DNA from 3 places in the Mesorhizobium sp. B2-3-2 genome. Region 3 is predicted to be linked to each of the others. Evidence: predicted binding sites of a transcription regulator. Region 3 holds the regulator's gene; each other region holds the start of a gene.
What was found. Region 3 encodes LexA, which represses DNA repair genes until DNA is damaged. Its sites were predicted from a motif close to TGTTCNNNNTGTGTTCNG; they were not measured.
Positions count from the first base shown of each region.

Region 1: the regulator LexA is predicted to act here: its motif matches at 1,595-1,612, upstream of parE (DNA topoisomerase IV subunit B).
Region 2: the regulator LexA is predicted to act here: its motif matches at 1,649-1,666, upstream of FJ964_RS28575 (sel1 repeat family protein).

Region 1 covers NZ_VFWA01000006.1:254,111-257,384, forward strand. Annotated here, with positions in the region: gene parE (DNA topoisomerase IV subunit B) at 1-1,525, opposite strand, end outside; gene cpaB (Flp pilus assembly protein CpaB) at 1,761-2,687, shown strand; gene FJ964_RS17460 (type II and III secretion system protein family protein) at 2,810-3,274, shown strand, end outside.
Region 2 covers NZ_VFWA01000021.1:9,522-12,795, reverse strand. Annotated here, with positions in the region: gene FJ964_RS28590 (AMP nucleosidase) at 1-294, opposite strand, end outside; gene FJ964_RS28585 (hypothetical protein) at 396-590, opposite strand; gene FJ964_RS31120 (hypothetical protein) at 645-803, opposite strand; gene FJ964_RS28580 (DUF2147 domain-containing protein) at 1,011-1,352, opposite strand; gene FJ964_RS28575 (sel1 repeat family protein) at 1,801-2,067, shown strand; gene FJ964_RS28570 (branched-chain amino acid ABC transporter substrate-binding protein) at 2,460-3,274, shown strand, end outside.
Region 3 covers NZ_VFWA01000001.1:197,314-200,587, forward strand. Annotated here, with positions in the region: gene FJ964_RS00935 (ComEC/Rec2 family competence protein) at 1-1,002, shown strand, start outside; gene lexA (transcriptional repressor LexA) at 996-1,736, opposite strand; gene FJ964_RS00945 (TetR/AcrR family transcriptional regulator) at 2,202-2,873, shown strand; gene kynU (kynureninase) at 2,876-3,274, shown strand, end outside.

The sequences.
Region 1 (3,274 bases), on a different contig from region 3:
GCTTGTCGTTGCCGGCGCTGGCGACGTTGAGAATCTTGCCGCGTAGCGGCAGCACCGCCTGGCTGGCGCGGTCACGAGCCTGCTTGGCCGAGCCGCCGGCCGAATCGCCTTCGACGATGAAGAGTTCGGCGCCGGCGGCCGCATTCTGGGTGCAATCGGCAAGCTTGCCCGGCAGGCGCAGCTTGCGCACCGCGCTCTTGCGCGACACTTCCTTTTCCTGGCGTCGTCGTACCCGCTCGTCGGCGCGGGCGATCACCCATTCGAGCAGCTTCGAGGCTTCCTGCGGATTGTCGGCCAGCCAATGGTCGAACGGGTCGCGGATCGCCGTCTCGACGATGCGGATCGCCTCGATCGTCGCCAGCCTGTCCTTGGTCTGGCCGACGAACTCAGGCTCGCGGATGAACACCGACAGCATGCCCGCCGCCGAGATCATGACGTCTTCCGAAGTGACGATCGAGGCACGCTTGTTGCCGACGAGGTCGGCATAGGCGCGCAGGCCGCGCGTCAAGACGTTGCGGAAGCCGGCCTCGTGGGTGCCGCCTTCGCCGGTCGGGATGGTGTTGCAGTAGGAGTTGATGAAGCCGTCGCCGCCGAACCAGGTCACTGCCCATTCCAGCGAGCCATGGCCTCCTTGCCTGTCGCTCTTGCCGGCGAAGATTTCGCGCGTCACCTGGAATTCGTCGCCGAGCGACGCTTTCAGATAATCCTTGAGGCCGCCGGGAAAATGGAATTCGGCCTTGGCCGGTGTGGTGTCCTTTTCCTTGATCAGCGAGGGATCGCAGGTCCAGCGGATTTCGACGCCGCCGAAGAGATAGGCCTTCGAGCGCGTCATGCGGTAGAGCCGCGCCGGCTCGAACGCCGCGCCCTTGCCGAAGATCTGCTCGTCGGGGTGGAAGCGGGTTCTTGTGCCTCGCCGGTTGTGAACTTCGCCAAGGTGCTCGAGGCCGCTCACCGGAATGCCGCGCGAGAAGCGTTGACGGTATAGTTGACGACCCCGCGCGACTTCGACTTCAAGATGGTCCGACAGCGCGTTGACCACGGAGACGCCGACGCCGTGCAGGCCGCCCGAGGTTTCATAGACCTTGCTATCGAACTTGCCGCCCGAATGCAGCGTCGTCATGATCACTTCGAGCGCCGGCTTCTTGAACTTCGGATGCGGATCGACGGGAATGCCGCGGCCATTGTCGGTGACGGTGAGAAAGCCGTCAGCCGAAAGCTCGACATCGATGAAGGTGGCATGGCCGGCAACCGCCTCGTCCATCGAGTTGTCGATGACCTCGGCGAACAGATGGTGCATGGCCTTGTCGTCGGTGCCGCCAATATACATGCCCGGACGGCGCCGCACCGGCTCCAGGCCTTCGAGCACCTCGATATCGGCGGCGCTGTAACCCTCTGAGCCGTCACGAGACGCGGCCGCCGGACGCTTGGTTGCCGCCTGCACCAGCGGATCGGCCGGACGCGCCGGTGTGCGAACCGGTTGCGGCTGCTTCTCCAGATTGCCGAAAAGATCGTTGTTGTCGTCCATGCCTGCCATAGAGCCCAAGCTGCGAATCACTCGCCGATACTGCCACGCTTTTCAGCGCCAAGCGACGGAGGTTCCTGTTACGTTCGGGGATTAACCCCCTCTTATCCTAAAACCATTCGATAACCAAGCCGGCGGAAATCGGGCGGATAGCCAGCGAGAAGATTCCTGATTCTTTAACAATGCCGCCTAGCGTGAGCCAACATAACAAGAAACTACGGGCATCAGGGGTTTGGGCGTGAGGGGCAAGGCCATAACGATGATCGGCATCGCCGCCGTTTTCGGCGCGATCTCGATCTTTGCCGCGGATTTCTGGGTCAAGCGCCAGGCCAGGGCCGATGCCGAGGAGAAAACCGCGTCGATCGCGGCGCCCGCCCCGCCCATGGTCGAATTCAAGACCATCGTGGTGGCGAATGCGCCATTGCGGTACGGCATGGATCTCGACCGCGCGAAACTCAACGAAATCCCGTGGCCGCAGGATTCGCTGCCCCAGGGCGCCTTCGCCACCATCGATGGACTGCTCGGGGACGGCAGCCGCGTGGTGCTGTCGCCGATCGAGGTCAACGAACCGGTGCTGCTTACCAAACTGTCCGGCCCGAATGGCCGCGCTACGCTTTCCAACATGCTGACGCCCGGCATGCGGGCGGTCACCATCCGCACCGACGAGATCGCCGGCGTCGGCGGCTTCGTCACGCCGGGGGACCGGGTCGACGTCGTGCTGACGCGCGATGCCGGCGAAATCCAGGAAGTGGCCAAGAATGCGCAAGGCGCCGCCGGTTCGACCATTACCTCAGAGATCGTCGTTGCCGACGCCAAGGTGCTGAGCGTCGGGCAGGGCGCCGACGAGCGCCAAACGACCCCGCAGGTGGCCAATTCCATAACCATCGAGGTGACCACCGAAGGCGCGCAGAAAGTGGCGCTGGCCCGCACTGTCGGCACGCTGTCGCTGTCGCTTCGCTCCGCCAGCGAAGGCGGTGACGGCAAGAACGGTGTCACCACCATCTCCTCCTTTGGCGGATCGGTGGCGGGCAAGGCGCAAGCCGCGGCCGGCTCGCTGTTCGACGCCATGGCAAAGGAGCCGGAGCAGCCGAAATTCAAGACGGTCATCGTGACGCGTGGAACGACGGCCGAGGAATATCAGGTTCCTGCGCGGGACCAGAAATAGGAATATCAGGTTCCTGAGTGGGACCAGAGCAGGACCGGTGGGGACCGGACGGGACGGGAACAATGTTCAGGCAACTTCAATATCGAATGGCAGGCCGGTTGCACGTCGTACGGGCCGTGGCGATGGCGGTGACGATGGCGGCCGCGGGCATCTTCGCCGGCCCGGCCAGGGCGGACAATGACATCGTCTATGTCTCGGCGACCAAGAACGCCTCGATCAAGGTCGCCAAGGGCAAGCCCAAGACGATCATGACCAGTGCTGCCTTCTACCAGATCGTCATCGGCGATCCGGAGATCGCCAACGTCAACCCGTTGACCGACAAATCCTTCTATGTGCTGGGCAACAATCTCGGCACCACCGGCATCGCCCTGTTCGACGAGAACAAGCAACTCGTCGGCACCGTAGACATCGAAGTGACGCTCGATACCGACCAGTTGGCCGACACCATCCGCGCCAGCGTGCCGGACGCCAAAATCAAGGTCGGCTCCGCCAATGGCCGTGTCGTGCTGTCGGGCGAGGCGGACGACGCGGTCGCCGCCGAAAAGGCAAACAAGATCGCCACCCGCTTCTCCGGCAATGAGGAGGTG
Region 2 (3,274 bases), on a different contig from region 3:
CAATTGCTCGACCAGATAGCGTTCGAACAGGCCCGGCTGGGTGATGGTGGTGGAAAAATGCCCCGGCGTCGGCATGTGGCCATAGGCTTGGCGTGAATCGATCTGGGTGAACGAGTTCGTCGTGACGCCGATCTTCGGGTAGAAGGCGCGGTAGCGCTTGCTGCTGTCGCCGCCGGCGGCAAGCGCCGCGAAGGAGTCGCGCAGGAACTTGGTGTTGCGGTCGTAGAGGGCTTGCAGCGCAGCGACCGCCTTCTCGGCGGTGTCGAAGCTTTGCCGGCCAAAAGGCTCGGGCATGACCACAGATTCGATGGCCTGGGGATAGATTCGCTTTTCCATGGCCCAATATAGAGATTTGGAAAGGCGGTTGGGAGGGGTGTCCCGATCGAAGGCGCAATTTATCCGCGCTGCAGGCTGACCAGCAGTACGAAACCGACGCCGGATTTCTTTAGTGCCGGGGCGTCGATCGTGGACTCGGCATCGGCACGCATCATCGGCACGGCCAGGACCGGTGCGGCAAGAAACGCCAGGATGAGCGCCGCCCGCGGCAGAAGCCGAACGGTTTTGAAGAGGTTGGCGGCGATGCGGTTCATGGTCTTGGCTTTTCTTTCGAGGTCTTGGTTTGGTCAGGTCTTTGGTTTCTGTCTTTAGGGGCGAAGGCTGGTCGGGCAGGCGAGGCGGCAGGTTCTGGAACTGGCCTCGTCCCAGGAACGGGCCGAACGGCCCGCTTCGGCGACGAGGATGGCGAAGAACATTCCAAACAGGCTCACCAGCAGGCAGACGATGGTGAAGCGGCGGGCGAGCATTGGTCGTGTCTCCTTCAACACGCAGGAGAATGCCCGGGCACGACTGAACCGGCTCTGATGCCGGCGTTCATCTGCCGTTCAAATTGGTTGATGGGTTTTGAGGCGGTGCTGGCCATAAGGAGCATGGCCGCCGGCACGGCATGCCAGGATCATGGAACGAAAACGGGGCCTGCCGGCCCCGTTTTCATGTCGCGAGGATGGGGTCGATCAGAGCTTGTGCCAGGTCTGGCTCTTGCAGATCAGCCCGCCGAGCACGCAGCCGCTCATTTTCAGCGAGGTGCCCGACAGTGTCGCCTTGCCGGAGTAGGTCTTGTCGTTTGCCGGGTCGGTTATGCTGCCGGTGTATTTGTTGTCGCCGGACGCCTTGAGCGAACCGATGGTCTTGCCGGCATATTTGCCAGACTTCAGCGTGATGGAAAATGAACCCGAGCCCCCGATGGCCGCGGTATCGCCGGCCTGCGTCTTCCAGTTTCCCTCGATCGGATCGGCCCAGGCCACACCGGTCAGGATCAAAATGGCCGCCAGGGCCAGGCTTGCTTTTCGAAACATCTTTCCTCCCTTGGATACCGGGCAGAAGGCTCCACCTCACCGGTCTGCCGCTTACGCAAACGTAAGCTAATCCAGCTTCCAGCAAAACAAAAGCGGTGCCGCTGCGGAAGCCCCGGCGATTTCAGAACCGCCAAAAGAAGCAATGTCGGCAGGGAACTGAGTGCATACGTAACCTCGTGTTTGTTTCGCGTGGTTAGCGGAGTGTTGATTCCGGTCGCGGAAATTTTCGTCAAATTTGGCGCAATCGGGCTGAATCGCTGGCTTTGTATCCTTAACGAATTTCCATGTTTACCTATTGTTTTAGCTTTGTTTTCCTCAAATTAAGCACGCCATTTAACGACGGATTCAAGCCTGCGCGGCATTCTCGAAAGCATCGAACGAGCGGCCCGGACAGATAAACGGAGGCAGCTCTCGGGAGCCAGACAGGGCCGGAACAGGGGATTGAAAAATGGCACGTTTTGAAATGCTTGAAGCAGGCTTCGGCGCCATGGGGGCAACCGCCCAGGCCGACATTCTTTTCGAACTGGGGATGATGTATGCGACCGGCCGCGATTGCGAGACCGACGTCGTGGCCGCCCACAAATGGTTCAACATCGCCGCGATCAAGGGTTCGGCCCGCGCCGCGGAATTGCGCTCGGAACTGTCGGCTGCGATGTCGAAGGTCGAGATCGCCAAGGCGCTGCGCGAGGCCCGCGAATGGATGACGATGCACTGAATATAAGGCAGGGCAGCCTTCCGGTCGCCGGACAAGGACAAGGCCGCGGCAAGACGGCCACGCAATAAAACCAAGAACGCGGCACGCCTGACAAGGCCAGCGGCGCGGCGGCCATGATCCGGTTTTCGGAAAGATCAGGGCAACAGGAAGACAGGGAAGGCGAGTTGGGTTCGAGTGCGGGGGGCGCTTGAGAAACAGCTCGACAGGCAAAGCCGCGACCGGCCGGAACAAGGCCGGCGCGGCTTTTGCCTTTTTGCTCCAGCGATGCTTCGCAGGCCCAATCGAGCGCCGCCAATGCGCCTAGACAGGCCACACGAAGGATGAAATTGTCCGGCCTCTCTGGAAGAAGCGTGGCCGGGGCGGCCGCGCGTGAGTGGAGGAGTCATACCACAATGAAAAAATTGAGTATTTTGAACGCGGCCATTTTCGGCCTGATGATGAGCACGCCGGTCGCCTTTGCCGACGACATCACCTTTTCGGTGGTCGGTCCGATGACCGGACAGCTCGCCACCATCGGCGACCAGTTCAAGCAGGGCGCGCAGGCTGCCGCCGACGCGATCAATGCCGCCGGCGGTGTCGACGGTCGCCAGATCAAGCTCGATATCGAGGATGACCAGTGCGACCCGAAGCAGGCGGTTTCGGTCGCCAACCGTATCGTCGCCAACGGCGTCAAGTTCATCGACGGCCACGCTTGCTCGGGATCGAGCATTCCCGCGTCCGCCGTCTATGCCGAAGCCGGTGCCCTGATGATGAGCCCGGCCTCCTCGAACCCGGTGCTGACCGACGCCGCGGCGAAGGCCGGCTGGCCGACGATCATGCGCCTCTATACGCGTGACGACGCGCAGGGCGCCTTCATCGGTCCGTGGATCGCCAAGAAATATGCCGGCAAGAACGTCGTCATCTTGCATGACAAGAGTGCGTACGGTCAGGGTGTTGCCGACGCGGTCAAGGCGACGATGAACGCCGGCGGCCTGAAGGAAGTGGACTATGAAGGCATCAATGCCGGCGAAAAGGACTATTCGGCGCTCGTCACCAAGCTCAAGGACCTCAAGGCAGATGTCGTCTATTTCGGCGGTTACCACCCGGAGGCTGGCCTGATCCTGCGCCAGTCGGCGGAACAGGGCATCAAGTTCCAGCTGATCATGCCGGATTCGATAGCCTCGCCGGAGTTCTGGCAGGTTGCCGGCCCGGCCGGCGAAGGCACCAT
Region 3 (3,274 bases):
CGAAAATTGCTGCTGGCGACAGGTGGGCTGGCGATGACCTCGATCATCGCGGGAAGCGCCACGGCGCTTTTCGCCATCTGGCATTTCCAGCGCGTTTCACCACTCAGCCTGTTCGCCAATCTTGCAGTCATGCCGATCGTTTCCGTCGTGATGTTCCTTGCGGTTGCCAGCGCGCTGCTGATGCCGTTCGAGTTCGATGGACCATCCCTTTATCTGATGGGCAAGGGACTGACCATGATGATCGCCATATCGGGATGGATCTCGCAACGCTCGCCGGTCGACGCGGTCGGGTTGATTTCGCAGCAATCCGTCCTTCTGGTCGCGATCGCCCTGGTCATCGCGACGATGGCCACGACATGGCTGCGGCTGGCGGCACTTCCCTTCGCGCTCGCCGGCCTGTTGACCGTTTCGGACACGCGCACGCCGGACGTGCTGATTTCGGAGGATGCCCGCCTGGTGGCGCTGCCGATCGGCGGCGGCGAGCTCGCGATCAACCGGGCGCGCCCGAACGAATTCACCGTCGACAACTGGAAACGCGCGCTGAAATCCGAAACCATAGTTGCGCCGGAGCTGTTCGACAGCGGAGACCGACAGTTCGACATCTTCGATCCTGCGCAACTTCCGGCGGGAGCGCCTTTCTATTGCTTCACCGGCCTGTGCATGGCCCGGCATCCCTCCGGGGCGATCATCGCGCAGGTGGAGGATCGCAAGGATGCCTGGAGGGCCTGCGCCTATGCGGATCTGATCGTCATCGACGACCCCCGGGGCTACGACCCCTGCCACAATCCGCTGGTTCTCGTCATCACCAAGCGGCAGCTCGCTCGGAACGGAAGTGCCGCCGTCTTCTTCGACCAGCAATCGGCGACGGCACCGGCCCAGGCCAGCTTTGCCGTCGACAGGCCATATCGCCCCTGGCACGAACAGCGAAAATTCTCGCGCGAGGCACGGGGACTGCCGCCCTACCGCAAACCCGAAAAGCCCAACGCCGAACCCGCTCAGTAGCGCCTGATCAGTCCGACCAGCTTGCCTTGCACCTTGACCCTGTCCGGTCCGAAAATACGTGTTTCATAAGCCGGATTGGCAGCCTCGAGCGCAATCGAGGCGCCCTTGCGACGGAAGCGCTTCAGCGTCGCTTCCTCCTCGTCGACCAGGGCCACGACAATCTCGCCGGGACTTGCGGTGTCGGCGTTGCGGATGATGACCGTATCGCCGTCGAAGATGCCGGCCTCGATCATCGAATCGCCCTTGACCTCCAGCGCATAATGCTCGCCGCCCATGATCATGTCCGGCGGCACCGAGATGGAATGCGTCTGATGCTGGATAGCGTCGATCGGCACGCCGGCCGCGATACGGCCCATGACCGGGATCGAAACCGCTGAAACCGCGTCGTCGTCATTGCCGGCGGCGGGCAGGCGCGAGGGCGCCGCCGGCTTGATCTGCCTGTTAAGGCCGCCCTGTCCAAGGCTGCCCTGGATGACGCTCGGAGAGAACTTCTTTGCCGCGTTAAGACCCGGCGCGATCGAATCCGGCAGGCGCAGCACCTCCAGCGCGCGCGCCCGGTTCGGCAGGCGGCGAATGAAGCCGCGCTCCTCCAAAGCCGTGATCAGCCGATGAATTCCCGACTTGGAGGCGAGGTCCAGCGCTTCCTTCATCTCGTCGAAGGACGGCGGAATGCCGCTTTCCTTCAGCCGTTCATGGATGAACATCAAGAGTTCATGTTGCTTGCGCGTGAGCATGGCGGCCCCCAAAGGCATTGCACGAAGGGTCTGGAACCAGAATCAGAAAACAAACCCAGAACAAACACTATCTGTTCCAGTTGTGTTCCGCAACCATTTAAAGTTTAATGAATTTGTTAAGGCGGCGGAAACGAAAGGCCCTCCCGCAGCCAGCATCCTGCCAGCGCGGTCTGTCGTCAATGCGCTCTCAGCCTCTTTGAAACTATTTTGGTTAATGGCCTGTGGCCCGGCCGATCTCCACTCTTGGTACAAGCCTGCAAACCGTGTGGCCGGCAGGTGCCGGCTGCCTTTTGGGGCGGATCAAAATCTCCGCGGCTCGTGAACGAAACGAAACCAAAAAGCCAACTTCCTGCCGGAAAGCGGCCAGGCATCACCGAATGCGACGGGCTGCGTTCGTTCGCTCCTTGCTTCCGGCTCGCTTGACTAAACCGTATAACAATGTACGGTTTTCGAAGAGGGACACCAATGACCACGCCGAAGCAGGCCGCGCGACGTGAACGGATAGAGGAGGCCGCCTATGCGGTGCTCCGGGAAACCGGCTACAAAAGCGCCTCCCTGCTTGCCATCGCCAAGCGGGCATCGGCCTCGAACGAAACCCTCTACAACTGGTACGGCAACAAGCAGGTCCTGTTTCGATCCCTGATCGAAGCCAATGCGGGAGAAGCAAGGAAGCTGCTGGAGGACGCCCTTCGCCAGGCGCGCGATCCTCTCGAAACCCTGAACTTGCTCGGGCCAGTCCTGCTGACCCTTGTGACGGGCGACAAGGCGGTGGCGCTCAATCGCGCCGCAGCCGGCGACGTCAACGATACAGGCACGCTTGGCCAGTCGATCGCGCAATTCGGCCGCAATACCATAATGCCGCTTGTTGGCGACCTGCTTCGAACCGCAAGTCGGGTCGGCCTGATCGCCTGTGACGATCCTGCCGAAGCCGCCGACATCTACGTCCGGCTTTTGATCGGCGATCTCCAGGTTCGCCGGATCGTCGGGGTGCTCGAGGAGTTGCCTCGGCCGGAAATCGAGCAAAGATCGAACCGGGCGTTCACCCTGTTTTTGCGCCTCTATGCGGCCAGCCCTTGCCCCGGCGGCAAAACGGCCGGCCCGTTTCCGGGGCGCTCTTCTCACCGAGGAACATCGTGACCATGAGCAAAATTCCCGATCTCGCAGCGATCGAGGCAATGGACACCGCGGATCCGCTGCGTGCCATGCGTGACCGCTTCACCTTGCCTCAAGGGGTGATCTATCTCGACGGCAATTCGCTCGGCGCCGCTTCGCCCGCCGTGTTCGGCGAGCTGCAGCAGGCCGCCACGCAGGAGTGGGCGCAGGATCTGATCCGCGCCTGGAACACCGCCGGCTGGTTCGACATGCCGGTCGAACTCGGCGACCAGCTCGGGCGCCTGATCGGGGCCGCCGCCGGCCAGACGGTGGTCTGCGATACCACCTCGATCAACATCTACAAGGTGCTGCATGCGTCACTCGGGATGCGGCCGGACAGGTCGGTCATCGTCGCCGAGGGGGACAGCTTTCCGACCGATCTCTAT